One region of the Enterococcus sp. AZ194 genome, then DNA from elsewhere that is predicted to be linked to it. Evidence: predicted binding sites of a transcription regulator. Region 1 holds the regulator's gene; the other holds the start of a gene.
What was found. Region 1 encodes HrcA, which represses chaperone genes, less so after heat shock. Its sites were predicted from a motif close to TTAGCACTCNNNNNNNNNGAGTGCTAA; they were not measured.

Region 1 (6,178 bases):
GCCAGCTTTAGCAAATAAACGTAATGCTTCTCGTTGCTCCTCGTTTAAGTTCTTAGGCGTAATCAATTTAACTTTAACGTGTTGATCGCCTGTTGCGCCACCACGCAAACGAGGTGCACCTTTTCCGCGAAGACGGAAGTTTGTCTCACTCTGCGTTCCAGCAGGGATCTTAAGTTTTACATCGCCGTGAACAGTCGGCACTTGAACTTCATCACCTAAAGCTGCTTGAACAAAACTTAAAGGAAGTTCATAGAATATTTCTGAACCATCACGGTCAAAAATATCACTCTCCTCAACGTGGAAAATAACATACAAATCACCATATGGTCCACCATTAGTGCCGGCTTCGCCTTGGTTAGATAAACGCATTTGTTGTCCTTCTTCTACACCAGCTGGGACGTTGACTTTGACTGAGTGGGCCTTCTTCTCATGACCTGAACCATGACAAGTTGGACATGGATTCTTGATTTCTTTTCCTGTTCCACGACAAACATCACATGTTTGGCGACTCATCACACGGCCAAGCGGTGTTTGACGTTCGACATTAATTGAGCCTGAGCCATGACACTTATGACATGTTTCAGGTTGTGTACCCGGTTTAGCACCGTTCCCGCTACATGTATGACAGACTTCCTCACGATTATACTTAATTTCTTTTTCCGCACCAAAAATAGCTTCTTCAAACTTAAGTTCAACCGTGTACTGCAAATCGGCCCCTTGTCTCGGAGCATTTGGGTCAGCAGTTCGTCCACCGCCGCCAAAGAAAGAATCGAAAATATCTTCGAAACCACCAAAGCCACCGCCACTGAAACCTCCACCACCAAAGCCGCCAAATCCACCGGCACCTCCGTAGCTTGAGTCTGTTCCTGCATGACCATACTGATCATAAGCCGCTTTCTTTTGTGGATCACTTAATATTTCATAAGCTTCAGAAACTTCTTTGAACTTTTCTTCGGCATCTGCTTCTTTGTTAATATCTGGATGATATTTTTTGGAAAGCTTGCGGTATGCTTTTTTTATCTCATCATCCGAAGCCCCTTTAGATATACCCAAGACCTCGTAATAATCTCGTTTTGTTGCCATTGGCTTTCCCCCCCAATTCGTTCGAATAATCAACTGCTAGATTATTCACATCGTTGTTATCATATCATAGTTTTCTAGAAAGCTGAATACTTTCATCAAGGAATTTATGAGAACAAGCTATACTTCTCAAAAGAAAAAGCCAAAGAGTGACTTTGGCTTTTCTCTAATCAGAATGATGAATTATTTATCGTCACCGTCTACTTCTTCAAAATCAGCATCGACTACATCATCTGCTCCGCCTTGTGCAGCTTCAGGGTTTTCTTGTGCTTGTTGTTGAGCGGCTTGTTCATACAATTTCACAGTAAGATTTTGTACGATTTCATTTAATGCATCACGTTTTGTTTTCATTTCTTCGATGTTATTCGCTTCAACAGCTGCTTTTAATTCATCGCGAGCGTCTTCTGCTTTTTTCACTTCGTCAGCATCAACTTTGCCTTCAAGGTCTTTTAATGTTTTATCAACAGTGAATAATAAAGCATCTACATCATTACGTAAGTCAACTTCTTCTTTACGTGCTTTATCCGCTTCAGCATTCGCTTCAGCATCTTTCACCATACGTTCGATTTCTTCATCAGATAAACCTGAAGAGGATTTAATTGTAATTTTTTGTTCTTTTTGAGTACCTAAGTCTTTTGCAGATACATTAACAATCCCATTTTTGTCGATATCAAATGTTACTTCGATTTGTGGAACACCACGTGGCGCGGCTGGAATATCTGTTAATTGGAAACGTCCTAATGTTTTGTTATCTGTAGCCATCGGACGTTCACCTTGTAATACGTGAATATCTACAGCTGGTTGATTATCTGCTGCTGTTGAGAAGACTTGAGACTTACTTGTTGGAATCGTTGTATTACGGTCAATTAATTTCGTGAATACACTACCCATTGTTTCAATCCCTAGTGATAAAGGTGTGACATCAAGCAATACGACATCTTTAACATCACCAGTGATTACGCCACCTTGAACGGCAGCTCCCATTGCTACTACTTCATCTGGATTCACTGATTTATTCGGTTCTTTTCCTGTTTCTTTACGAACTGCTTCAACCACAGCTGGAATACGAGTTGATCCACCGACTAAGATTACTTCATCGATTTCAGATTGTGATAATCCAGCATCTTTTAATGCTTGGCGTACGGGTTGTTTTGTACGTTCAACTAAGTCTTGAGTTAATTCGTCAAATTTCGCACGAGTTAATGTCAACTCTAAGTGTAATGGTCCAGCTTCGCCCGCAGTAATAAACGGTAAGCTGATTTGAGTACTTGTTACACCTGATAAATCTTTTTTCGCTTTTTCAGCAGCATCTTTCAAACGTTGAACCGCCATTTTATCATTTGATAAATCCACACCGTTTTCTTTTTTGAATTCAGCAACCATGTGGTCAATAATTTTGTTATCAAAATCATCCCCACCAAGATCGTTATCTCCAGCAGTTGATAACACATCAAAGACACCATCACCTAATTCAAGGATAGATACGTCAAAAGTACCACCACCAAGGTCAAATACTAAGATTTTTTCATCTTTGTCTGTTTTATCCAAACCATAAGCCAACGCAGCAGCAGTTGGTTCATTGACAATACGTTCTACTTCCAGACCAGCGATTTTACCAGCGTCTTTTGTTGCTTGACGTTGTGCATCATTAAAGTAAGCTGGAACAGTAATAACCGCTTTTTCAACTTTATCGCCTAAATAATCTTCTGCAAAGCCTTTGATATATTGTAGAATCATTGCAGAAATTTCTTGAGGTGTATAAGATTTTCCATCCATTTCAACTTTGTAACCAGCTTCACCCATGTGACGTTTGATTGAGCTTACTGTATGTGGATTAGTCACTGCTTGACGTTTAGCTACTTCGCCAACTTGGATTTCACCGTTTTTAAATGAAACGACTGAAGGAGTTGTACGATTTCCTTCTGGGTTTGTAATAATTTTTGCTTCTCCACCTTCTAATACTGCTACAGCAGAGTTTGTTGTTCCTAAATCAATACCGATAATTTTACTCATGATAAAAGTCTCCTTAAACTGTTTTATTTTTTATATTAAGCACTATTGTGCAACGATAACCATTGATGGTCGTAAGATGCGATCATGTAATTTGTATCCTTTTTGAAGAACCTCAACAATTGTTTCTGGCTCAACACCTGCTTCTGTTGGAACTGTTTGAACCGCTTGATGTAAATTCGGATCAAAAATTTCGCCTTTTGCTGGAATTTCTTCAACGCCTTCGTCTTTTAAAGCAACACGTAAACTTTCAAGAACCATTTCCACGCCTTTTTTCAAACTAGCTCCTTGGTCATCACTAACCTCGGTTGCAAGCGCACGTTCCAGGTTATCAATCGCAGGTAATAGTTTTTTGGCTAAATCCTGTGAACGATATCTTTGTAGCTGCTCTCTTTCATTTTTGTTACGAGTACTCATATTTGCCATCTCAGCACGAGCGCGTAAGAACTTGTCTTCCATCTCAGATAATTCAACTTTTAATGAATCAATCTCCGAGACTTCAACGACTTCTTCAACTGATTCAGTAGATTCTACTTGTTCAGCTGACTCAGTTGTCACTTCGTCTTGAAGTTCTTCTTTTTTGTTGGTTTCTTTCAAAATACTGACTTCCCTTCTTCACAGATTCCTCGATTTTCATCAAGTTACTCATTCTATATTCAAGGAATATTTTCCTTTATAGCATATCTACTGATTTATTCTAATGAACGATAATACTCAGCAAGCTTACTACCTAGCTCATTTCTAAAGGTATCCACCAAACCAAACATTCTTGAATACGGCATACTAGCCGGTCCAAGTAGCGCAATCGTTCCACGTCCATGGTTTTCAATCTCATAAGTTGCTTGAATCATGCTCATATTCTGCAACAACTCATTTCCCATCTCAGAGCCAATCCGAATTTGAATAGAGCCATTTATAGGTGCTAGCAATTGTGTTAGCCCGTCAGAATCTTTCATAAATGAAACCATCGACTTAAACTGATTCAAATCCTGTTGTGGTTCAAAATTAAGGACGTTCATCTTGCCGCTAACATAAATTTTTTCCTCAAAGGTTTGACCAAATACTGAATCAAATAAGTCTAAAATCCCCTCTGTTGTTTGAAAATATTTATGCAAAATCATCGGAATTTCTGTTCGTAGTTTTTGATAAACCGTTAGAAGTGGCTGCCCAACTAATTTATCATTGATGATTTGTACCATTTTTTCCAAATCAGGACTACTGATAGCTGTTGGAATCGTGAAAACTTGACTCTCAACATTCCCTTTATCCGTGACAATAATCGCAATAATTTGGCGATCATTTAGTGGAACTATTCGAAAACCAGTCAATCTTCTTTCTTTAATCTCAGGTCCTAATGAAAAAGCCGTATAACTTGTTAGACTAGAAAGTATCTCAGCAGACTGCCGGATAATTTCATTAATTTCATGAAACTCCTGGCCAAATGATTGATGGATTACTTGCATATCATCATTATTTACACGAGTAGGCTTCAGCAAATGGTCAACATAATAACGGTAGCCGGCCATCGATGGAATCCGCCCAGAAGATGAATGTGTTTTTAATAGTAACCCGACATCCTCTAAACTCTTCATCTCATTTCTAATGGTTGCAGAGCTAGCTTGGATACCGTCTTCCATTAACTTTTTTGACCCAACTGGACTGCCATTGCTAGTATAATTTTGGATGATTAGACGCAATATATTATTTTGTCGTTGTGTTAACATCACTTCATCACCTCTCATTAGCACTCCTAGTTGTTAAGTGCTAACACAATTAATAATATAGCAAGTCTTTTAAAATCTGTCAAGAATAAATACATATTTTTTAGCACTCTGATCAACAGAGTGCTAATTTGATTTTTCTTCTCAAAAATAGTTTGCTCTACTTGTTACTGAAAACATTAATTATTTCTCGATTTGCTTAAATAAAATCCTTCTTAGATAATGAATAAATGTTCTCGAAACCCTTATAAATAAAGCTTTTTTATTCATGAATTTCTAATATTTTATATACTACTGCAATAAAAATTCTATGCCACAACAAACAAGAAGTCCCACAAACTCGCTGGAACTTCTTGTTTAAGATTTTCTTAAACGAGATAAGTCGTCCTAACTCAATAAAAATTTTTCAAACACTTGATTGCCGATGAATAATCCTTTTTTTGTTAGTTTAACAAATCCGTTTTCTTCTATTATAAGGTTGTCATCTTGGAGTTCTTTAAGTACCTTACCATAGACACTCTGTAACTCTATCTGATATTTCTTATAAAAGACTTCTGTAGACACGCCTACTTTTTTTCGCAAGCCTAAAAACATTTCTTCTTCCATCTGATTCTTTTGGGATAATTCCTCTGTTTCAACAACTGGAAGTTCACCTATTTCTAAAGGGTTTAAATAATGCTTGATTGGCCCATGATTTTTATAACGCGTTTGACCTAAATAACCACTCGCACCAGCCCCAATTCCGTAATATTGTTCATTATTCCAATAAATTAAATTATGCTGGCTTTCTTTTTCTGGTAAAGCAAAATTACTCACTTCATATTGATGCCGTCCCGCCAATTCCATCGCTTCAATCGTTTCCTCGAACATTTGACTCTCTGTCTCTTGATCTGGTAGCTCCAATCGCCCTTGTCTCACCCAATTCATAAACATGGTTTTATTCTCCAAAATCAATGAATACAAAGAATAATGAGGCAAATCAAGCGCCAACGCACGCGTCAATGTATCACGAAAGCTTTCAAGCGTTTGCCCAGGCAGCGCATAAATTAAGTCAATACTGACATTCTGAAAATCTTCCTTTTCTAGAAAATTCATTGTCTGATACACATCTTCAGCGGTATGCTTTCGACCAATTTTCTTAAGTAACTGATTATCAAATGTTTGAACGCCCATTGATAAGCGGTTTACACCATAATTTTTCATCACCTGTAACTTTTCTTGCGTCAAGTCACCAGGGTTCGCTTCCACCGTAAATTCGTTAGATTCATCAAACGGCAATCGTTCGCGAACACCTTTTAATAGATAATCCAACTGTTTTACCGATAAAGAAGTCGGTGTCCCCCCTCCAATATAGATAGTTTTGGTAT
Region 2 (24,895 bases), 1.4 Mb from region 1:
CTTTGAATAGAATAATCTGAGAGCTCCATAAATGATTAAGAGTAATTGCAACAACTACTCGGTAAGTCTCTTGATCGATTGGTTTTAACTCACTTAATTGTTGTGCCTTATTGATTAGTAATTGAATACATTGTATCTTAACTTTATTAGGCAGCTTAGGCGAATTAATAAAATTGTAAGTCGTCGGTAAATATAAGTGCCAATAGTCACCATTAATTGTAGGAAACTCCGCTGTATATTTAGCAACATGGTAAAACATTTTATTTAATTTCCGCCTAATTCCTCTGACTTTTTTTGCTCTCATAAAGATTCCTCTTTCAACATATTCTATTAAACTTTTTTACTGTAGTGGGATTTCCGAGTTATTTACTAACAGAAAACTTACTCTATCTTTTTTAGATAGGGAATTGTATTATTGATGTTACACTGTATATAAATAATTATGCCATTGTAATTATATCATGAGCTAACTTACTGATGAGTGATTTATCTGGCTATGCATGTTATTGATGAAATAGTTTCATAGTATAAAATATAGACGCAAATGCTAGGAGGATAGCTACATGTTAAAACCCAACAAACTAAAAAAAGGTGACAAAGTTGCGATTGTTAGCCTATCATCGGGCTTATTGGGTGAGCCCTATATTCGACATAATTTGGAGATTGGAACTAGACGCTTGAAAGAATTTGGTTTGGAGCCTATTTATATGCCTCACGCACTAAAAGGCATTGATTATATTGCCAATCATCCTGAAAAGAGAGCCGAAGATTTGATTGAAGCCTTCCGTGATGACTCAATTAAAGGAATTATCTGCGCAATTGGTGGCGATGATACTTATAAGACACTTCCTTATCTAATGGAGAACAAAGAATTCATTGAGTTAGTAAAAAATAAGCCCAAATTATTTACTGGTTTTTCAGATACCACGGTCAATCACTTCATGTTTTATAAGTTAGGCTTAACAACTTATTATGGCATGGCACTGATCACTGACTTAGGAGAAATTAGCAACCAAATGCTGTCGTACACTGAAAAATATTTCAAGTATTATCTAAAAGATTCAAAAAACTATGGAAAAATTACGCCAAGTGCTATCTGGTATGAAGAAAGAACTGATTTTTCCGCAAAAGCTATTGGTAAGAACAGGATAGCTCATAAAGATCACAAAGGGTATGAGCTATTACAAGGGAAATCAGTTTTTGAAGGAGAACTACTTGGCGGTTGCCTAGATAGTCTTTATGATATGCTTACGCCACATTTTCACCAAGATGAACCAGTCATTATTGAGCGTTATCATCTGTTCCCTACAGCCAATGACTGGCGAGGAAAGCTACTGTTTATTGAGACTTCTGAACTGAAAGAATCGCCAGAAGTAGTAAAAGAAATGCTGCTGGAGCTAAAAAGAAGAGGTTTGTTTCATCAGATTAATGGTATTATTTTTGGAAAACCACAAGATGAGACTTTTTACGAAGAATACAAAGAGGCGTTGATTAAAGTAATCGATAATAAAAATATCCCGATTGTTTGTAACGTGAATTTCGGTCATGCCACCCCTAGATGTGTCTTACCAATTGGAATAAAGGCTCAAGTAGATGTAAACAAACAAGAAATCAAATTTTTGGAGAACCCTTTTAGTGATTAATCAGAGGATGACAGGATATCTCTACATTTGAATCCACGATAAAATAATGCTACAAATCAGTTATTCGGAAGTCTTGAAATAATCCATCGCATTCCACGAAATAAATTCCCTTGTAAGACAGAGTCACCAATCAGACAGGGGAATTTATTTATGAAAAACAGAGCTAAGATCCTCTCATGCTAGCAGAACTACTCCCACTACATCCCTTTTTAAAGCTTTCATGCTTCCTATAATCCCAATATTCTACGTTAGCCCATAATACGATTCAAGATACGACTCTTCAATTGAACAAATTTCTCATCGCTTTTAACTCGATTATCTCTTTCTAAAGCAATACGAGCATAATGAACATCATATGATTCAATAATCGAACCTGGACCACTAGACATAACCAATATCTTTGTTCCTAAAGATAGAGCTTCCTCAATATCATGTGTGATTAAGAAAATAGTCTTATTGTTCTCTAACCAAATTCTACGAAGTAAAGCTTGCATATTAATCCGTGTCAACGCATCTAGCGCACCAAATGGCTCATCCATCAAAAGTAACTCTGGTTCATTTGCTAAAGCTCGAGCCATTGAAACTCGTTGTTTCATTCCACCAGATAGTTCGAATGGATATCGTTTGGCAGCTGATTTCATATCTATTTGCTTTAAAAAATAGTCACTGATTCTATTCCGTTCTTCTTTAGGAACTTTTCGAACCTTTAAGCCATATTCAATATTTTTTTCAACATTCAACCAAGGATATAGTGTCGGTGATTGAAAGACCACGCCTCTATTCCAGCTTGGACTCGTAATCTCCCTGCCTTTCATATAACAACTCCCTGATGTTGGCTTCAAATAACCTGCAATCATCTTTAATAATGTGGTTTTGCCACACCCGGAAGGCCCAACTAGACAAATAAAATCGCCTTGATTAATCGTCAAATCAATAGGTTTTATTGCTTGTATTTGTTCTTCTTTTGATTGATAAACAATTTCTGCTTGGCAAACTTCCAGCAGCTTTTCTATCATTTTTCCACCTTCTAAATTCCTATTGTTTATTTTGAACGATTGATTAGTTTTTCAATATAACTGGAGTTGATAAACTGATGAACCTCTTCTTCACTTGGTACTTCAGAGAGGGACTTTTGTTCTTTCAAAAATTTCGCTGTATCTATAAAAACTTGATGGTATTGACCAGGTTTTTTCATTGTACCAAAATATTTCTCTGATAACTGCTCTTTGGGTGTCAGCCATGTAGAACCTTTCATTTGTGCTAGAGCTTCTTCTGGTTCAATTTCTAAATCTTTAGAGACAATTTTTGATGCAGTCTTAGCATCCTCCCAATACAATTCGCGGCCTTTTGACATTACTGCTAAATAATCAACAACTAGTTCTGGATATTTTGCAGAAAAATCTTTGCGAACTAAATCAATATTTGTTGTCATATAACCTTTTTCTGCCAATTTTTCACTATCAGTCAGTCTTGTTCCAGTCTCCTCTATTTTTGCTAACGTTGGTTGCCACGTATAGGCGGCATCAATATCACCACGTTCCCATGCTGCCACAATCTCTGCTGTTTGCATATCAAGTAGTTGGACATCCTTTTCAATCCCGGCTTCTTGCAAAGCCTTCAATAATGAAAAATGTGCTGTGGAGCTAAAGGGAACAGCCACTTTCTTGTCTTTTAAATCGGCAACCGTTGTAATTTCAGAATCCTTTTGAGCAACTAAAGCTTCATTGCTTCCAAGAACATCGTGAATCCAGATTAATTCAACAGATAGATTTTTAGATAATGCGACTACTCCGTTAGTGTAACCCATTTCTGCAAAATCAATACTCCCAGATGCGAATGCTTGGTTAGCCGCCACACCTGAATCAAAAAAAATAAAATTTGTCTTGATTCCTTTATCTGTAAAATAATCATCAAAGTACCCTTCTGAAATAGCCACCTGTTTATCATTGGGCACTCGAATAATCCCTATGTTGACTTCTTTTGGTAGTCCTGTATCATTGTCTTCTGCTTTTCTCTTGGTATCGCCACATGAAGTCAGTAATAATCCCACCATAACCATTGCAGCAATGATTTTTAATTTATTCATAATACACCTCCACCTCCTTGCGCCTGGGAAAATTAAGAGTGTATTCTCCCAATCTGAATATTTAACCTTTCAACTATTCTTCCCAAAAAACGATTCTTTTTTCAATTTGACGTAGAATAAAGTCCAATAAAACACCTGTGATCCCCATAATTATGATTCCAACAAACATCACATCGCTTTTCAAGTAACGGCTAGCATCTATCACCATCCATCCAATCCCACTAGTGGCAGCAACCATTTCAGCCGCTACCAGTGTTGTATAGGCCACGCCAACAGCTGTTCTAATTCCTGTAAAAATTTGTGGTAAGCATGCTGGAAAAACAATAGTGAAAAAAACTTGTTGCTTGTTTGCACCAAGGGACTCCCCACTTAATACATAGTCTTTGTTTATTCTTGAAACGGCCGAGACACATGATACATAGATTGGGGCAAATGCCGCCAAGAACAATAACGTTATTTTAGACGTGTCATCAATACCTAACCAAAGAATTAATAGTGTATAGTAAGCCAGTGGAGGCAGAGGACGATAAAACTGAACTAATGAATCAATGATTGCTCTAAAGAACACAAAATACCCACTCAACAAACCCAGAGGAACTGCCGTTACAATGGCAAAAAATACAGCAATAAACATTCGATAGAAGCTGTCTACTAGCTGTTTCCACAAAGACATGCCGTTGTAGCCGTGTTTTAGAATATCTATGAATGTGCGCCACGTTTCTTGTGGTGTCGGAACCAACTTAGAATCAATTAAGCGAGTATTCGTTGTAATCCACCAAATTCCAAGCAAGATAACCCAAGTTAATAGAACCATTAAACTAAATTTCTTTTTACTAATTTCTTTCATAGTCATTTCCTTAATGAAAGCAATGGATTAACGCTACTTTCTAAGAGTTTAACTCACCATACAAAAATTGCATGGTGAGCATTTTTTTACATTAAGTCAAAACGATAGTTCGTAACGATTGGTTCACGATTTTTTGTTTGGTCATTAAAGTATTCATACACACTTAGACCCAAAAATGATCCTTGTATGTTCGAGACATTATCAAAGCCAAGCATCCCTAAAGCCCTACACATATTGTAACTGCGTTGGCTAGACAAACAATGCACATACACTGGCTGGTCGTCTGGAATTTCATCTAACCGATCGCGAAATTCACTCATCGGGATATTTACAGCATTTTTGATATGGCCCTCTGCATATTCAGCAGATTCACGACCATCAATAATAAATGCATTGTCTTCGACTAATTGACGAATTTCAGTGACTGGGATTTGTTGATACTCCCCATTTAAAATATTCAACCCAACGAGTGCTGCCATATTGGTAACATCTTTCGCTGTCCCATACTCCGGGGAATAAGATAATTCTACCTCAGCTAAATCTTGTAAATTTCCATTCATTGTAATCATCGTTGCAATAACATCAATTCGTTTATCAACATTTCCTTGACCAATCGCCTGTGCCCCTAAAATTTGACCAGAAGGAACAGCAAAAATTAATTTAAAAAATAATGGTTTAGCATCTGGCATTAAGCCTACTTTATCTTTCGGAATAACATAAGCAGTTTGATAATCTATCCCCTCTGCTTGACATTCTTTTTCATTTAACCCAGTTCGTGCTGCATTTAAATCAAATACTCGGACAACAGAAGAGCCGATAACTCCTTTATTTCGATACGTCCGTCCATAGATATGATCGGCAGCCGCACGCGCTTGTCGCTGAGCCGGCCCAGCCATTGTTAACCGTGTCTTTTTACCTGTTTGCATATGTGTCACTTCGATAGCATCACCAACAGCATAGATATGTTTATCTGATGTCTGATAATGATGATTGACATCTATACCACCAGTTTCTGTAATCTTCAATCCTGATTGCTGGGCTAAGTCTGTTTCTGGAGTAACGCCAATTGCCACTACAACAGCTTTAGCCGGTATTTTTTTACCAGATGCTAAGACAACATGTTCTAGTGTAATTTCAACCACGCTATCTTCAACAATTAAATTGATTTTCTTATCTAAGAGTTCTTTGTGTAAAATTTGAGCCATATCATAATCAAATGGCTTCATTATTTGATTCGTAGCTTCGATTAAACTGATATTCTTCCCCGCTAATTTTAGGTTTTCAGCCACTTCTAATCCAATAAAGCCTCCCCCTACAACAACGATGTCTTCAATCTGTTTTTCATCAATGTATTGTTTGATTGCAACAATATCTGGAACGTTTCGCACAGAAAAGACATTTTCAGCATCAATCCCTTTAATACTGCTTGGCATAATTGCTCGTGCCCCAGGAGATAGAATCAACTCATCGTATGGCTCATCTAAATGCTCACCGGTTTCCCTATTTTTAACTGTTACCGTTTTTTCGTCTTTATTAATAGAAATAACTTCATTATTGACTTTTGCAATAATATTATATTGTTTCTTAAACTGTATCGGGCTCATTAAAACTAAATCATTAGCATCTGGTATCGTGCCACTTAAATGAAATGGTAAACAACAATTTGAAAAAGATACGAACGGACCTCTCTCAAATAGGACAATCTCTGCCAACTCATCCAAACGACGGATACGTGCTGCTGCTGAGGCGCCGCCAGCAACGCCACCAATTACTACAATCTTTTTTGACATATTTTTCCCTCCAAAAGAATAACTTTTTTACGAATCTATTTAATCAGTTTTGACTACAATTTAGGAAGTGTACAAGCTTTGCCTGCAAATACTTTTAATGCGAAAACACCGCCTGAAATCATAGCAATTAAGAAAACCCATCCTGAAATAGAGAATGTACTCATAGCAGAATATAACGCGCCAACGTTACAGCCTTTTGCAAAACGTGCACCGAACCCCATCAATAACCCACCAGCAATAAAATATCCTGCGTCCTTCACTTTAAAATTGAAATTCAATTTAAAACGTCCAGCCAGTAAAAAGGCTAGCAAGGCACCTATAATCAGCCCAAAGTTTCGAATGGTTCCACCATCAAACCAAATGCCGCCTGATATTTCTTGTGACAATTCAACTAGCTTAGTGTTGGTAAAATGTAGCCCAAATGCTTCCCCAACAAACACACTCATTTTAGAAAATGATGACGTAACCCCCCAGGCTTTATGCTGAGTCACTAATATAAATACCCAGATAAAAGCGATTAGTATTCCACCACGCATGAATGTCCAGCGCTCAATAAATAATTTGTGATAGGCCTTTTCAAAGAGTGTGAGTGAGTGATTATTATCTGCTGGCTTTTCAAAATCTTCCCAATCGCCCAGAGGATCATGATAACTTCCCAGAGCCTTTCGTTTAATTTCGTATTTCACAGCAAGAGAGTATAACAAGACTAACCCTAACAGTGATAGCAGTATCGCCGCAAAAAAACCAAAAGTCTCAGGCAAATATACTTGCATTCCAATCTTACCAATTGTTGTTCCATCAACAATTTTGCGAGCTATTTCGCCAGGTGCTGAACCGATGATAAAAAAAATTAAGGTAACAAACGCGCGGCCTTCTCCTTCCCCTAAATCTGTCAAAGTTCCAGAAGCACAGCCCCCAGAAAAAATCATTCCGATTCCAAAACATAGTCCACCAACAATCGTTGCAATATTCGTAAATGCAACATTCTGTGTACCTGGAATAATAGCTTGTCCTTTTTCAGCTAAGTAATCAGGTACTGCACCAGCTTGGGCTGAATACCATTGAATCCCCAAAGTAATAAACATTGTGATAGCAAACATAATAATAAGTGCCTTTGATAAACTACCTTCTCCTCGTACAAAAATCCTTTTAATTCCTCCCGCAAAACCAAACCGAGCTCTTGATAAAACATACCCCATCAATACTCCTGCAAAAAGATGCATTGCTAGAGAGGCTTTTACATTGTTCAAATAAAAGCCTAACCCGACTAACACTACAACAACAATGGCCCCAATGATTGGTTGGCTATTGAATATCAAGCGCTGTGTCCCTACTGAATCTACCTCATTCTGATGTCCAATTTCTTGCATTCTTCCACTCCTCTTGTATTCCATTTCACAAATAATTCAATTTGGAAAGCACCTGATGAAATGAACTAAATATATTTCGTGAATGCTTTCTCTTGTTAAAGAGTACACCTAATAGCAGCTTCCGTAAAATCGTTTATTTTTATTCACTTATAAGATATACTTATGGATACAATCAAATTGTGATTTTTTACACAATCAAACAAAGCGTATTCTATATTTTCAGAGAGGAAGTCCATTCACTTATGCTAGACTACCGTTATCAAACCTTTATAACTTTGTCTAAAACCTTAAACTACACGCAAGCGTCCTTAGAACTAAACCTCAGCCAACCTGCCGTTACACAGCACATTCAGTATCTACAAAATGATTTAGGTGTTCCTTTATTTAATTACCAAAATCGTCATCTGAAATTGACAAAACAAGGGATCTATTTACTCGAGCGTCTCGAACAAATATTGCCCGAAATCGAGATAACTCGTAACACGTTGCAAAATAAGCAAACAATAAAAATCGGCTGTGGTCGTACTGTTGGAGAATACATCTTATTCGAAAAAGGGACTCCTCTCACAAGCTTTTTTAACAGAAAAGATATCGAGCTTTCCATAGATACAACCAGTGTTTTATTAACAAAGCTACAAGAGGGGCAGATTGATATAGGGATTATTGCGGGTATCCTAAATTCTGATAACTATAATTTAACTCCTTTTATTAAACAGGAACTAATTGGGGTTTGTGCCGTAGACAATAATCGCGCTATGCAAGCTCATTGTCTAGCTGATCTGCTACCCGAGTCTCTCATTTTACGGGAAGAAGGATCCGGCGTAACAGATATTTTGAAACAAAAATTTCATAATGAACACTTAAAGACACAGGACTTTGAACGATGTAGTCAAATTGCAACAACCACTATTATAAAAAAGAGAGTATCCGAAAATAGAGGAGTAAGTTTTCTATTTGAAGCCTCAGTAGAAAAAGAGTTAAAGAACCAGACATTAAAAAAAATTCCACTTGAACAATTATTCATAGAATACTTTTATTTAGTCACGCTCAAAGGGAAAAAAATTGACCCTCAAATAATGGCCGAGTTGGTTTTGTTGCAACAGCTTTAAAAGCGAGTATCTTATTTCCCCTATGGTTCCAAAAGATAGTTCTTTTCATTTTTTCTGAATCCTTCATCATCACAGACTATAGTCTTCATCATACTCGTTTCACTAGTTAAAAGTAGAAAGGCACTCCTATATAACAAGGGATATCCTCAACTTCTTTTCGTGCCTATATAAGGATATATGAACAGTCTGATTAAAGCTTATAGAGTTAATAAAAACTTTACTATAGGAGTGCCGTTAGTCGACATTCGAAGAAAAAAATTACGCCAAAATAAGAGCATGGGACATAACTCAAAAAGTTATGTCCCATGCTCTTTTTATCCGAATAAACGGTTGGTTAGATCAAGTTAGTCCTTTTAAAGAGCCTACATCATGCCGCCCATACCCATTGATGGATCCATTGGTGGCATTGCAGGTGCTTGTGGTTCTGGTTTGTCAGCAACGACTGCTTCTGTTGTTAATAATAAAGCAGCAACAGATGCGGCATTTTGTAGAGCTGAACGAGTTACTTTAGTTGGGTCAACGATTCCTGCTTCGACCATATTTACCCATTCGCCATTTGCAGCATTAAAACCAACGCCTAATTCAACATTTTTTAGTTTGTCGACGATAACTGAACCTTCGTAACCGGCATTCTCAGCGATTTGACGAATTGGTTCTTCAAGTGCGCGAATGACGATCTTAAGACCAGTTGCCACATCACCCTCTGCTGCTACTTTTGCAACTGAACCAATCACATTTACAAGCGCTGTTCCACCGCCTGAAACCATCCCTTCTTCTACTGCGGCACGTGTTGCATTCAAGGCATCTTCAATACGTAGTTTTAATTCTTTTAATTCTGTTTCTGTAGCTGCCCCAACTTTGACAACCGCTACTCCACCGGCTAATTTAGCTAGACGTTCTTGTAATTTTTCGCGATCAAAATCAGAAGTTGTTTCAGCGATTTGGTTTTTAATTAATTGTACTCGTGCATCGATAGCTTCTTTTTCACCAGCGCCTTCAACAATTGTTGTGTTATCTTTATCAACAACTACTTTGCTTGCATTTCCAAGATTTTCGATTGCTGTATCTTTTAATTCTAAGCCTAAATCATCTGTAATCACTGTTCCGCCCGTTAAGACAGCAATATCTTCTAACATCGCTTTACGACGGTCACCAAAACCTGGTGCTTTAACAGCTACAACGTTAAAGGTTCCACGAATTTTGTTTAATACCAAGGTTGGTAGTGCTTCGCCATCTACATCGTCAGCAATGATTAATAATGGACGAGATTGTTGTAAAATTTGTTCCAATAATGGAAGAATATCTTGAATGTTTGAGATTTTTTTATCTGTAATTAAAATATACGGATTATCTAAAACAGCTTCCATCTTATCGTTATCAGTCACCATATATTGTGATAGGTAACCACGGTCAAATTGCATTCCTTCAACGACATCTAGCTCAGTTTCAATCCCTTTAGACTCTTCGATTGTAATCACTCCGTCGTTACCAACTCTTTCCATTGCATCTGCAATCAATTGGCCAACGCGTTCGTCTCCTGAAGAAACGGCTGCAACTTGTGCGATAGCTTCTTTAGAGTCAACAACTGTTGAAATAGCATGCAATTCTTCAACCGCTGCTTTTGTTGCTAGCTCAATCCCACGACGAATTCCTAATGGGTTGGCACCAGCAGTCACATTTTTTAATCCTTCACGAACAATTGCTTGTGTTAAAACAGTCGCTGTTGTCGTACCATCACCTGCAATATCGTTTGTTTTAGAAGCAACTTCTGAAACGAGTTTTGCGCCCATGTTTTCAAAATGATCTTCTAATTCGATTTCTTTAGCAATCGTTACCCCATCATTTGTGATTAGTGGAGAACCGTATGATTTTTCTAAAACAACGTTTCTTCCTTTAGGGCCTAATGTTACTTTTACTGTATTCGCTAAAATATCTACTCCACGTAGCATTGCTGCGCGTGCGTCTTCTGCAAATTTAATGTCTTTTGCCATGATTTTTTCCACCTCTAGAATTTATTTTAAGTTGATTATTATTCTACAATCGCAATAATATCTTTCCCTGAAACGATTAAATACTCTTTTCCTTCGTATTTCACTTCAGTTCCAGCATATTTTTCAAACATTACTTGGTCGCCTTCTTTAACTGTTGCAGGAATCTTTTGACCACTTTCAAGTACTCGTCCTTCACCAACTGCGATAACCGTACCCGTTTGTGGTTTTTCTTTGGCAGATGAAGCTAAAACAATCCCTCCAACGCTTTTTTCTTCTTCTTGTGCGACTTCAATAATCACACGATCGCCTAATGGTTTTAACACGATAAATCCCTCCGTTAAATAGTAATTAGTTTTTAGCACTCTTGTACTTTGAGTGCTAACTTACATTTCTTATGATACTCATTTCCGTTTCAGTTTGCAAGTATTTTCTTTCAAAAAAATCTCAAAATTTTTCTGCAACTTCCAACGACTTTATTTTGTTTTTCGTGTGATATAATGAATAAAAATTAGACAGGAGCCCTTTTATGTCTTTAAAAAAATATAGCTTCTTAACCGTGTTTTTCTATGGTCTTTCCTTAATGCTGCCAGGTTTTTTTGTCCAAGTTGGACTCATTTCTTCTGCTAATCAGAAAGTGAGCTACATGGGAATTTCTATCACACCCTACCTCTTGAGTGTGATCCTTTCTTCCTTATTTGGTATGCTCCTTCTTCTCTATTTTTATACGCGCCAAACTGAACCTCTCCCTTTTGAAAGGAAGAAAAAAACGCTTCTTCAAATTTTCTTAGTGGCTATTGTTGGAATTGTACTTGCGCTAGTTCTTCAATATTGGTTGGCTATTGTTGAAAGTTGGCTGTTTCAATCAACCGCCACTTCAAAAAATACCCAAACCATCACTCAGACTGTTCTTGAACTTCCTGTCTATGTGCTAGTTACAACTATCATTGCGCCAATAATGGAAGAACTTGTATTTAGACGGGCCTTTTTAGGCTTCATAAATCATTATTCTAATTTTGGGGTCGGCGCAATAATCAGTTCTCTCTTTTTTGCTATCGCCCATCAAGATGGTCATTTACTGATTTACTTCTCGTTAGGCCTTTTATTTTCATTATTATATTATTTTACTGGCAGTATTTGGACCTCTATCTGTACACACATTGGTATGAATCTGGTTGTTCTACTTATTCAGTTGGCTGGAATAAGCTAGCTACTTGTGACCAGACGTCGAACGCTTTTATGGCAGGAATTACGGATGTAGCACAAGTTCATATGACGAATTAGAGGATTGAAAATTCTTTCGCAGTAGGATTTATGACACTTAGACTACCTATATCATCCCTTACAAAAAAGTCGCATGCTCTTCACAGCATGCGACTTTTTTTGTATTCTTAAATTGAAAAGAGCTCTGTTGCGGAATCTGGGTCAGTATCATAAACTCTGAAATCTTCATCTACACCAAAATCTCTTTCACGTAGCGTATTCTCCATCGTCATATGAGCCAACTCTTTCATGTTGTTCTCTTTGCTCAAATGTCCCAAATAAATTCGTTTGGTTCGATCGCCAATAATATCGGTCATAACTAAGGCACCATCCTCATTTGACAAATGACCATGATCACCTAAAATTCGTTGCTTCAAGCTCCATGGATAACCACCCATTCGTAACATCTCCAAATCATGATTACTTTCCATCAGATACGCATCTGCATCTTGAATAACACCTCTTATATGATCGCTGCAATAACCTGTATCCGTCAATACAACAAACGAACGATTCTCTTTATAAAAACGGTAGAATTGAGGAGCTGCTGCATCATGTGACACACCAAAGCTTTCAATATCCAAATCACCGAGTGTTAGGACCTTCCCCATTTCAAAAATATGTTTTTGAGCGACATCAACTTTTCCTATCATACTGTCCATGGCATCCCAAGTCTTTTCATTTGCGTAGACGTCCAACTTGTATTTTCTAGCCAAAACACCGACGCCATGAATATGATCTTTGTGCTCATGTGTCACCAAAATGGCATCTAAATCCTCAGGAGAACGTCCCACTTCAGCCATTAACGACGTGATTTTTTTTCCGCTTAGGCCGGCATCAACAAGAATTCTTTTTTTATCACTTTCTATATAAAGGGAGTTACCTGTACTTCCACTAGCTAAGATACTAACTTTAAATGCTTCCTTTGAATCCATAATTTACAGCTTCTTCCCTTCTATCTCTACTACTCTATCTGCGCATTTGATATCTATAGTAGCAAACACATATACTAGCTATAAGATAACCATCCTTTTCTCTCTTGTCAATCACTACTGATTAATCTTAGGGACAATCGCATTGGTTGTTATGGTATTGCTAATGGCATTTACGCTTTCAACTTGCAGAGCTTTTTCATTTGTTTCTATCGCAATGAACCACACAGGAACATAGACATTCTTTTCACGAACCTTTAAGATTCTTGAATAAGCTAATTGACTCCACTTAATCTTTGAACCACTAGGAATCCGGTTGTTTGTATAGAGTGTATTCACCGCATCATATTCTGTATAAAGATCCATCTTTTCACGAAGCGTCTCAATCCCTTCAATATGCGTTTGGGTGTATTTACTAATTTTTAATAACTCGCCAGAAGGCTCTAGGGTGACCTCGATTTTCGCAGTCTCATCATAAAAAGGAATCCCCTCAAAACTTTGAGCTGCAACTAACTTTTGGAATCCTTCGTTACTGCTTGAAAAATACTTTAAATACGTATATTCATCGCCAAAAAGAACGCGGTCTTTCTTCCGCAGAAACTCCGTCAGACTCTCTTCTATTTTTTCTTCATTAACGTATGAATCATTTCTTAAATTATTGGTCAACGTATTTTCAGTAATACTCACACCTGACTCTAAAAACTGTTTCACATTTGCTTTTTCATTGGCTTGGTCTATCGCTTGTGACATATCGGTCTGCTCACCACTTAAATAGTAACCCTCATTTTTTTTTGTAGAAAAATTGCGACTGACACGGATGTTGTCATTTGCTAGACGTTTCTCAAGTGACTCTGTTTGATTGTAGCGACTAATTAGACTCTCTTCATTTTGACTTTCACTGTAAATGGAAAACAAAAACAGGTTGAGCCCTAAAAATGCGATTAAAAAAATCCATTCAATTTTACGATAATCCACTTACTTCGCCTCCAATTCTGGTAGCTTTTGGAGTAAATCCCTGGCTGAGTACCAAGTATTTTCATATTGAACATACCATTCAGGCTTCAAGTCAACGACGGATTTTGTATCTTTGATGACTTCCCAAGTGTATCCAATCATGACATTGTTTATCTTGTTAACAAGAGCTCCTTTGTCGAGTAACTGCTGAATCACCTCATTGGTACTAACCAATTCGACTTCCTCATCAGAAGGAATTGGCACTTGGATCGTGTTTCTACTGGTGGCAATTTGAACAGAGTAAGCGGACTGCTTACCGTTTTGACTATTTGTCGTCCGTTGAATATTAATACTAACTTTTCCCTGTTTCCCATCACTAAAGACAGGAAACCCTTCAACAAACGTCCGATAGTTCACGGTACCAGAGTCATAGTCAAAGTAACGAAGATTCCCAATCGTATTGCTTAGCTTTTGAATATAAGAAAAGCTTCCTGAAAAAATATCCATTCGCTTCTCTTCTCCCGGGCTTTCTCCTTTAAAATCAATCAGCTGATCATCCGATGAGACCGATAATACTTCTCGTTCACTATAAAAAGAATAAACAGAATTATTTTCTCGGACATTCTCAGGATTTTGGAAAAACGCATTCCTAAACAACGAGACTGGCTGTTGAGCGAGAATATAGCTATATTTTTTCAATTTGATTCTATCTCGTGTACTATATTGATGACTCAAAATTGAGTCTTCCGCACTTTTCATGGAAAGTAAGGAAGTGTTTTTCTGTGTCAAAAATTCTTTAATGGCCGTCTCATTGATATCAATAGTTGCCTCATAGACAGAAAACGTACTGTAGTTTAAAAAACGAATTTTTTTCTTCTCATAATCAATTTGCAAATGATTAAAATAGACATTCCCATCATTGACTGCATCCAGATCCATCGACATTTTGTAAGTTTCATCATACTTCGAAAGTAAGAAATTTGATGCGTAGCCCATCTCAATTCCCTCTTTTATCTGGCTATATGAAGCAAATTCTTTTTCATCCTCGCTACCTTTTTTTTCAACTTTGCCAATCGATGCTTTGCTGAGTTCTTTTTGAATGTTCGTAATCAAGTTTTCACTCGTGCTTTCTTTTATCTCTTTTCCTTGAAACCAAACGACTCGTAAAGGTAAAAAGGTCTCTCTTGCCGTTCGATAATTTGTTGGCGTTGCCACAACTGGATTGGCTGCACTACTTAGGCTTGCTGTCCCCTTATTGGCCGGACTCAGCCAAATGACATAGGTAAAATACAGGCTAAGTAAGATTAAGGATGCCAATCCTATTTGAATGACTCTTTCAGGTATTTTCATTCCCACCAATCCTCCTCGTAAGGCTCATATGGAAGAGAAATATAGAAGGTCGAACCTTTTCCTTCCTTACTTTCAGCCCAAATTGAGCCACCATGCGCCTTAATTACTTCTCGAGAAATCGCCAAGCCAAGCCCTGTTCCACCTTGTGCACGAGCGCGTGCTTTATCTACACGATAGAACCGTTCAAAGACTCGAGCAAGATCCTTCTTAGGAATTCCTAGCCCTTGATCACTGATACTCAATACAACATTATTATGTGTTTCAAGCAAACGGCAAGTAATTGTTCCTCCGTCTGGCGAATATTTGATTGCATTATTCATGATATTATCAATTACTTGAATAATCTTATCTGTATCCACCTCAACCCACAAGTCTCTTTGGGTAAACTCTCGGCGAATTGTATATTTTTTTTCTTGATTGGTTACCATCATATCAAATCGATCCAAAATAAAACTAATTAACTCATTATAATTAACGAATTCCTTTTGGATGTTTGCATTACCAGAATCCATTCTTGAAAGGCTGAGCAAGTCATTAATCATCCGAATCATTCGATCAGTTTCTTCCAAGGTTACATTTAGAAAGTTTGGCGCAATTTCTGGATCTTGCCAAGCGCCTTCACTCAATGCTTCAATGTAACTTCTCATGCTCGTTAATGGGGTGCGTAATTCATGAGAGACATTCGAAACAAACTCTCTTCGTTCTCTCTCCGTTTTTTCTTGCTCAGTGACATCATGTAACACCGCCACTAGCCCACTAATGAACCCTGACTCACGACGAATCATCGCAAAATCAACGCGTAAAATCATTTGATCTTTTTCTTGGGCTGAAACGGAACGATCTAAAACCATATCATCCGTATCCTCTAAGAGTTTTCTTAGCGTATACTCTTCCTCAATATCCAACAAGGTTAAAATTGATTCGCCAATTGCCTCTTCTGTCGTGACATCTAATAAAGAGAGCGCCATTTCATTAATGGTAATAATCTTACCTCGTCGATCTGTCGCAATAACACCATCCGTCATATGAGACAAGACGCTATCCAATCGATTCCGCTCAGATTCCATGGTATCTTGGGCCTCGGCGATTCGCTCAGCTAGTTGGTTAAACGTATCGGCCAGCTGACCCAATTCATCCTTCCCATGCACCTGAACCTTGCCTGAATAGTCGCCACGTGCAATCCGTAATGCTTGCTCTTTTAATTCGCCAATCGGCTGTGTAATTGAACGAGAAACAAGAACAGCGACAACAATTGAGATAAGTCCCGCAATCATTGACGCAGTAAAGAAGATTAACGCCGTATCACTAATTTCCGAATATTTTTTTTCAATATCACTTTTAACGTAAAGAACCCCGATATTGGCATCGCCAGTCGGGGACTGAATCGGTTGTATATTGATGTTCACTCGTTTATCAGTGCTTGGATCAAGCACGACCTCTTGTTTGCTGGTGAAATCATTGGCTCGCGTATAGTCATTTTTTTTGCCGATGATACTAGAATCATTCGAGCGGTTAGTTGCCCGAACAATCCCTTTATCATCAATCACACGAACCTCAATCACATCAGGTAACGAGCTACTATTAATAATTCGTTGAATATTCGCTGTCACGTCTTCTGTTTCTTGTCCGTCTTCGCCTTTTTTATTCAATTCTGGTCCAACCGTTGAAGCAAGACCGGTCACTCGAGAATTCATATCCGTAATAAAATTATTGATAGTCTCCTTCTCTAATCCTCGAATAAAATAAGCCCCAATAATCTGAATAGCAATCAGTAAAATTAAAATAAACGCTAGGGCAATCTTGAAATTCACTGATTGATAAAAACGAACTTTATTTTTCATGCAAGCTTACTCCTGTTCCGGATTACGTAAGTAGTAACCAACACCACGGCGCGTCACTAAATAATTAGGATGACTTGGGTTGTCTTCAATCTTCTCACGCAAACGTCTCACCGTTACATCGACCGTCCGAACATCGCCAAAATAGTCGTAACCCCAAACAGTTTGTAACAAATGCTCACGTGTCATTACTTGACCAATGTGTTTGGCTAGATAAAATAATAATTCAAATTCACGATGTGTTAATTCAATCGTTCCCCCATGTTTTGTCACCATATAAGCATCTGGATGAATCGTCAAATCACCAATCGATAACTCTGATGGCGCAGTCTCTTCCGCTTCTTTGGCAGGAACCGCACCTCTTCGTAAATTGGCTTTTACACGAGCGACGAGCTCACGATTAGAAAAAGGTTTGGTTACGTAATCGTCTGCCCCTAATTCTAGCCCCAATACTTTGTCGATTTCAGAATCTTTTGCAGTTACCATAATAATCGGCATGTCATACGTTTTGCGCACTTCACGAGCCACTTCAAGTCCATCCATTTTTGGCAACATCAAATCAAGTAAAATTAAGTCTGGTTCAACTTCCTTCACCCGTTCCAATGCTTCTTCACCATCATAGGCTGTAAACACCTCATAGCCTTCTTTTGTCAAATTAAATTTCACAATATCTGAAATTGGTTTCTCATCATCTACTACTAATATTTTTTTCATTAGAAGCCACCTCGGTTTCATTTTCATCTCTATTGATTCTTACTCATTATACCTCATTTCTGAAATTCTTTCATCCTTCGTAAATCTACAGTAGAAAAAACTGAGATTTTTTGTGCATAGATAGCACATTTCATATCCATAAAATAGTTGTTAAGGTAAAAAAAAGGAACAAAAATCAACCTGTGATTTTTGTTCCTTTTAATAGTTTTTGAAGGATGACCTATTCTTCTGTGTTCAACAAAGCTTTAGCCACTACGGCTGCTAGTAAACCACCAATGATTGGCGCCACGATAAATACCCAAAGCTGACTAAGTGCATCGCCACCGACGAAGATTGCTGGGCCAATACTTCTTGCTGGGTTTGCAGACATTCCTGTTAATGGAATCCCTACAAAATGAACAAGTGTTAGAGTCAAACCAATCACGAGTCCGGCAAGCTTGCTGTTTCCTTTTGACGCACTGGTTACCGTCATAATAACTAAGACAAAAATGAATGTTAAGATGATTTCGACAGCCAAAGCACCGCCTGTTCCTAACTCGCTAAAACCATTTTGGCCTAAATTTTCTAGTGACTTTCCAGCATCGCTCAATAAAAATCGTAAGGTGAAGCTTGCTAAAATAGCCCCAAGTACTTGGCTTACCACATAATAAAGTAATTCTGTTGCTGTGATTCGTTTGTTAACCCACATAGCGATTGAAACAGCCGGGTTCAAATGAGCTCCTGAGACCGTCCCAATACTATAAGCCGCGGCCACAATCGTTAAGCCGAATGCCAAGGCAATACCTGGAATTCCAATCCCATCAATTCCCCCGCCTAGAACAGCAGTTGCCGTTCCGATAAACACTAAAATAAATGTACCAATAAGTTCTGCTATTGCTTTTTTCAAAATTTCCACCTCTTTCATGAAATCAATCATATCATTTTCAGAAAGAAAATGGGTAACTTTTGCATTATTATTTTTGAAATAAAAATTAGTTTTTTCTCATTCTTGTCTTTTGTTATTTATCTTGGTTTACAGGTCAAGCCATTTTCTTATAAAAACAGACATTAAGGTTAAATTTGCTAAACAAATTCATCCTTAATGCCCTCTATAGTCTCATTACTTAATAATTTGAATACCCACGCCTAGTAGTCCTGGTCCCGTATGAACAACCAATGCTGGAGAAATTTGACCAAAGTAGATTTGACCAACTTTAGGGAACGTTTCTTGTAGTTTGGTTTTCATCCACTCTGCATCAATTAAAGCATCACCATGCGCTACCGCCAAGTTAAAGTGAACATGCTCGCCAACGAATTTTTTTACTAATTCAACGGTCTTTTCTAAACTTTTCTTGCGGCCACGTGCTTTTGCAACTGTATGATAAATTCCTTCGTCGTTACAAGAAATAATCGGGTTCAACTTCAAGGCATTCCCCAAGATTGAAGCAACCAAACCAATTCGTCCACCCTTTTGCAAATATTCCAAGGTCGCTACATTAAAGTAGACTTTGTTTCTTTTAATTTCATCACTCAATTGTTTTTTTAAAGTCGTCCATCCAGTGCCCGCATTCAAAAGCTCAGCTGCACGTATTGCTTGAAAGCCTGCACCAATCCCAATATTTTTAGTATCTAAAACAAATGTCTCTAACCCTTGGTACTGCTCACCTATCAAACGAACCACATTAAATGTCCCACTTAAACCACTAGAGATAGTAATTGCTAACACTTTTTCATAACCATCTTCTTTAATTTTATCAAAGATTTGTGTAATCGCCTCTCCATCTGGTAAGGAAGTGCTTGGGATTTCTACTGGCAATTTTTTATAGATTTCGTCAGCAGTAATATCCACTTTATCCGTATACTCTCGATCCTTATATATAATTTTCAACGGAATCATGTACATATTTTCTTGTTTGATAATTTCCTCCGGTACATCTGTTCCTGAGTCTACCAAAATAGCGATTTTTTCTTTATTCATCAAAGTGTCCCTCTTTCATATAATTCATTTCAAGTTCAATCATTTTCTCTGCTAAAAGCTTGGCTGCAAACGAAGCAGTCGCCGCTTTTACCGCTAAGTATTCAAGTCTAACTTCCTGTTGTGCAATCGTGACCGTTTCCCCACGAGCTTGGCGACAAGCAATATGAATCGCCTGTTCCTGCTCTTGACAAAATAGATTATAGGCCTCTCTTATGCCAACTGCTTTTCCTTGAAATAAAATTCCTTCTTTGATTTCTGGAATTGTCAGTACTTGTTTTAACAAGGTAATAGCCACCAAAAAAGCCACATGCCGTTTGGAGTAACGTTTTTTTTCAGGTGCCGGGATAAGTCCTAGTTTGACATAATTATTCACCATGGAAGAGGTCAATAACGTATGTTTATCTGGCTCAATCACAGGCGAAAGATAGCGATCAATCAAGGTAATCACTTGATCCATATATAAATCAAGTTCAGGTAACTCTTCCCACTTGGGTAAATGAAACGCGGAAAGCTCTTGGCTCCATTTTTCGAGTTCTTTTTTTAATTCATTCATACGTTCACCTCTAATAAATTTCAATAACATCTTATCATAGTTTTCAAAAACATTCAAATTAGTTTCGAAAACTAGATAGTACATTTTTTGATTACTTGTGAAATTGACAAAAAATTTTCATGCTTATCAATAGTAATTCCTTATTCTTCAGAAATACCTAATGCCTATCCAAAAAGAATTAGCGGAAACGTTTAAATAACCTTCCTTTTTAAAAATCAAACTATTGAATATCACATTCATTCGACTTTTATTGGAATCAACCTTTACATCTACTTAAAATTCGATTAAAAGCTGAATGTATTCGTTTCATAATTCCAGTATCCGCTTTTCTTACGAAGAAACTCATGGTATCTTTATTCATATTTAAAAGAGAAGGGTGCATGAATAATGATTCTAAACAAGCGTGAAGTAGGCAAACTCGTTTTCCTAAAATATCTCGTGACAAAGGACAATCCTATCAGTAAAGACTGGCTTCTTACTGAGCTGGCTGTCTCAGCATCCACATTAAAAAGATATGTTCAATCCATAAACGAAGACTTACACAATATAAAAGAATTTAATCAAATTAAGATAATCGAAGAAGTTGGCTACTCTATAGATAATCCCACACCGTTTAATAGTCAATACGTATTACGAAAAATGAACTATCGATACCATATCAATTCACTACAATTCCAACTACTTGAAAGGATTTTTTCAACTTCAATCAGAAGCATTCATGACTTGGCAGCTTCTTTAGCCATCAGCCTGCCTTATATTTATAAATTGTTACTGACTGCTAACCAATTCCTAAAACCCTTTCATATTCAAATTGACTACTCCTTTAACGCAGACAGCCTGGGCATTTCTGGAAGCAATGCGAATATTCGCCTTTTTGAAACCTATTTTTTTTGGAATGTCACACAGGGCATTGAGTGGCTCTTTAAAAATATCTCAGTTGATGAACTATTTTCTTGTTTCACAGAACGAGAATTCAAAGCCATCTTTGACTCATCTTTAGCTAAACAAACCAAGTTTTTACACTCTTTAGCTATCATTCATCAGATTTATCCCGTTCGAAAAAAAAAATTACATCTAGAAGAATCTGTAAAACAAATCTTAGCTGTATTTCAAGACATCAATGATTTGTCAGGACCACTTAATAGATTGTTACAGACGCACTATCCGATGATCCAGGATAGCGAGGCCTTACTTTCTGAAAGACTTTTTTTTAATTTTATGAGTCGGATATTTAATTCCTATAAAGATCCACATGAAATTCAACTCCAAATTGGTCAGCGTCTCCTTCAGTTAGACAATGAACTGATTGATTTTTGCAAACAGCTCATTAATGCTCTGACACTTGAAAATCCTGAGATGAAAGACATGAGCAATTACCATGAGTTAAAATGTGAGCTTTCGTATTTTTTTTCCATCTATATAATTAACATTCGCTCTATCGGTTTTGATTCCTCTCATTTGCAAGACTTTATGTTTATCAATCCGACAATGCAAACAGTCAAATCTAAACTGTATCAAAAAGGAGAACGCTTTTTCAATCAGTTTCTAGAAAAAACAGCCTTTATAAATAAAGACGAAATTTCTAGCTTTCATCTCACGCTAGGACATAGCTTAGTCTATTATTTTTTATCACAGATGAAACAACGACCCTTAAAAATCTATGTTCAATTTTCCAAAAATATGTTTGGTGCCGTCTATATTCATAGTCAGCTCTACAATTTTTTTGGTCGCGAAAATATAGAAGTCATTGAAGATATGACAACCGCAGATATTATTATCTCTGATTTTTATGAAAAACGTTATAAAAGTGACAACTATTTTTATTTTGATGACCCCACTAATCAAGAAAGCTGGAGCCGACTCTTTACTTTTGTCCATCGCTATCAGATTAGCCACACGCTCTAGATACAGCTTGGTTATTTTACAATTTTCACACGATTTAGGTTCGAAATAAGAGCGCAGGACCTAACTTTTTAAGTTACATCCTGCGCTCATAGTGCTGTAAAACACAACGAAGTATGAGTTGATGTTGCACAGTGACTATACCCGGTGCTCGGAGTTAAACGCTTCTGTCCCAACCCCAACCTTCGTTGTTTTATTCAATTAATGCATCATTTCGTTGATCAAATTTATGATTATGGGAAGAAACCATTGCATAGTTGCTGCTCTCAGGTGCTAGATACTGTTTGATTTGATTGATACTCGTCGCTGCATCTTGAAAGGCACCAGCCAAAAGATAGAGCTTTCCCTTTGAGAACTGGATATCCCCGGCCGCATAAATCCCTTCAACATTTGTTTTCGTCGGCTCTTCACAAGAAAAATAGAAATCCTGTTCTTTGGCGAAAGAAAACTCGAGTGTTTCTAAAAACGAACTATCTCGCTCATGACCATGCTGGACTAACAGGTGATCCGCTTCTAACATCATCTGATTTTTTAATTGAAGTCTCAGTTGCCCGCTGTGGCTCTTATCTATCTGGTGAATCTCGCTATTTAGGAGAATCTCCCCACCATTCGTTTGAAAATTGCGAATAGCTGTCTCATGTGCCTTTAGCTTGTTACCTCTATAAATCAATTTTACTTGATGCGCATACTTCAAACAATCATTTGCATAATCAACCGCCGCATCTCCACCACCAGAAACGAGAATCTGTTTTCCCCGAAGCTCTTTTTGACTAGGAAAAGTGTAATGAATCGCTGATTGAAGTTCCTCAGAAATGACTAATTCCAGTTTTGTGGGTGACACAATCCCACCCCCAATTGCAAACAGAATTGCTCGACAAGGATGGATACGACCTGTTGCATCCTCCACATAAAATAACTGTTCCTCTTGTTTAATTTGCACAGCCTTTGCCTTCGTATAGATTGTTGCCTCAAAGGTAGTCGCTTGTTGAATTAGGTTTTCTCTAATTATTTTGCCTTTAGTCGGCGGTAACCCACCCACGTCCCAAACAAATTTTTCAGGGTAAAAGTTTAGTTTCCCGCCTAATTCTTCCTGAGCTTCTAAAAGCGTCACGCTAATATCGCGTAACCCTGCGTAAAAAGCCCCATATAAGCCTGCTGGACCACCACCTATAATAACCAAATCAACTTGTTTTTCTAACTGTTTATCTAGGTCGTTGCTATTTCCCATACAATTCCTCCGCCAGCTGCTCCATTCCTGTTAGAGATTGATAACCATAACCAAACATGTAGTTATAATCGACGGAATAGACCTGTTTGTTTTTAACAGCCTTCAGACTAGAAATTTTTTCGTTAGACAACACAGCCTGCACCATCTCATCTTTTTTGGCGCCTTCTTTATAGGTTGACCAATCTGGAACAATTAGAACATCCGGATCACGTTGAATCAAGGTTTCCAGCGATGCGTCCCCTTGAATATCTCCTAAAGCATTATCTAATTTAACCATTTTCATCATTGAGTTAAAAAAACTCTCCCCACTTGCTGAGTAAATGGACAGATCACTAGGATCGCTCATGAACAATAACGCAAAGGTTTGCTCTTTTCCTACTTCAGTAACTTGCTTTTTCAAGGCACTCTCTCGGCCTTTTAGTTCTTCTTTAAAATTCTCTCCTGCTGATTGCACATCAAACAATTCACTCAAATGGTCAATGTCATGATACACCGATTCAAAGGTTGCTTTATCTGTTGAGGTTTCTTGAACAAAGGTCGCAATCCCCATCTCATTGATTGAATCAACCGTGCCATTGCCCCACTCCTCATTTTCAAATAATCCCCCACGACCATAAATTAAATCCGGATCGACACTCAAAGCAGCCTCTTTACTAAGATACCCATCAGATAGATGATTCAGTTTACTAAATTCTTGGGAGACCTCTTCATCTGACATGCCAAAAACAGCGCCGACACCTACAATTCGATCTTGTAAGCCCAAATGTAACAGCAATTCAGCAGCTGGTTGTGTATTCGCTAACACTCGTTCTGGTGCTTTCTCAAAAACCTGCTCCTTCACACGCCACTCAGTCCCTCCCTCAGCCTTCGTGAAATTTTGAATCGTCACAGGATATCCTTCTTCTTTTTCAGTGCTCTTTGTTGGCTCACTCTTTGAACCACATCCGGTAAAGAGTGCTAATGCCGTGATTGTTATAAGTACTGTTGCCCACTTTTTCATCAATAAATTCCACCTATTCTATATAATAATGAAACGCCAAATTCTGTGTGATAGGATTTCTATAAATCTCACATTGAACACCATATAGCGTTTCTATCAACTGTTTTGTTAAAACTTCTTCAGGCGTTCCTTCTGCCACCACTTGACCATCCTTCATAGCAAACAAGTAGTCACAAAAAGAGGCAGCCATATCTAGATCATGCAACGCTGCCAACACACCAATCTCTAATTTTTTTACACGGTTCATTAATTCCAATTGATAGCGGATATCCAAGTGATTCGTTGGCTCATCCAAAATCAAAAACTCCGGCTGTTGAGCAAGTGCCCGCGCGAGAATGACCCGCTGTTTTTCTCCTCCAGATAATGACAAA

Region 2: the regulator HrcA is predicted to act here: its motif matches at 11,192-11,218, upstream of groES (co-chaperone GroES).

What each region holds. Positions count from the first base shown of each region.
Region 1 covers NZ_JBIOQR010000001.1:1,505,578-1,511,755, reverse strand. Annotated here, with positions in the region: gene dnaJ (molecular chaperone DnaJ) at 1-1,083, opposite strand, end outside; gene dnaK (molecular chaperone DnaK) at 1,264-3,093, opposite strand; gene grpE (nucleotide exchange factor GrpE) at 3,136-3,687, opposite strand; gene hrcA (heat-inducible transcriptional repressor HrcA) at 3,783-4,814, opposite strand; gene hemW (radical SAM family heme chaperone HemW) at 5,199-6,178, opposite strand, start outside.
Region 2 covers NZ_JBIOQR010000001.1:2,906,622-2,931,516, forward strand. Annotated here, with positions in the region: gene IGI37_RS13690 (DUF3916 domain-containing protein) at 1-304, opposite strand, end outside; gene IGI37_RS13695 (S66 family peptidase) at 564-1,643, shown strand; gene IGI37_RS13700 (ABC transporter ATP-binding protein) at 1,892-2,659, opposite strand; gene IGI37_RS13705 (taurine ABC transporter substrate-binding protein) at 2,686-3,729, opposite strand; gene IGI37_RS13710 (ABC transporter permease) at 3,803-4,576, opposite strand; gene IGI37_RS13715 (FAD-dependent oxidoreductase) at 4,663-6,366, opposite strand; gene IGI37_RS13720 (YeeE/YedE family protein) at 6,420-7,736, opposite strand; gene IGI37_RS13725 (LysR family transcriptional regulator) at 7,979-8,845, shown strand; gene groL (chaperonin GroEL) at 9,208-10,836, opposite strand; gene groES (co-chaperone GroES) at 10,875-11,159, opposite strand; gene IGI37_RS13740 (lysostaphin resistance A-like protein) at 11,363-12,043, shown strand; gene IGI37_RS13745 (MBL fold metallo-hydrolase) at 12,225-13,031, opposite strand; gene IGI37_RS13750 (two-component system regulatory protein YycI) at 13,146-14,003, opposite strand; gene IGI37_RS13755 (YycH family regulatory protein) at 14,004-15,332, opposite strand; gene walK (cell wall metabolism sensor histidine kinase WalK) at 15,329-17,173, opposite strand; gene yycF (response regulator YycF) at 17,180-17,884, opposite strand; gene IGI37_RS13770 (MIP/aquaporin family protein) at 18,105-18,800, opposite strand; gene IGI37_RS13775 (DegV family protein) at 18,984-19,841, opposite strand; gene IGI37_RS13780 (DUF1836 domain-containing protein) at 19,834-20,394, opposite strand; gene IGI37_RS13785 (helix-turn-helix domain-containing protein) at 20,782-22,299, shown strand; gene IGI37_RS13790 (NAD(P)/FAD-dependent oxidoreductase) at 22,490-23,524, opposite strand; gene IGI37_RS13795 (ABC transporter substrate-binding protein) at 23,514-24,524, opposite strand; gene IGI37_RS13800 (ABC transporter ATP-binding protein) at 24,538-24,895, opposite strand, start outside.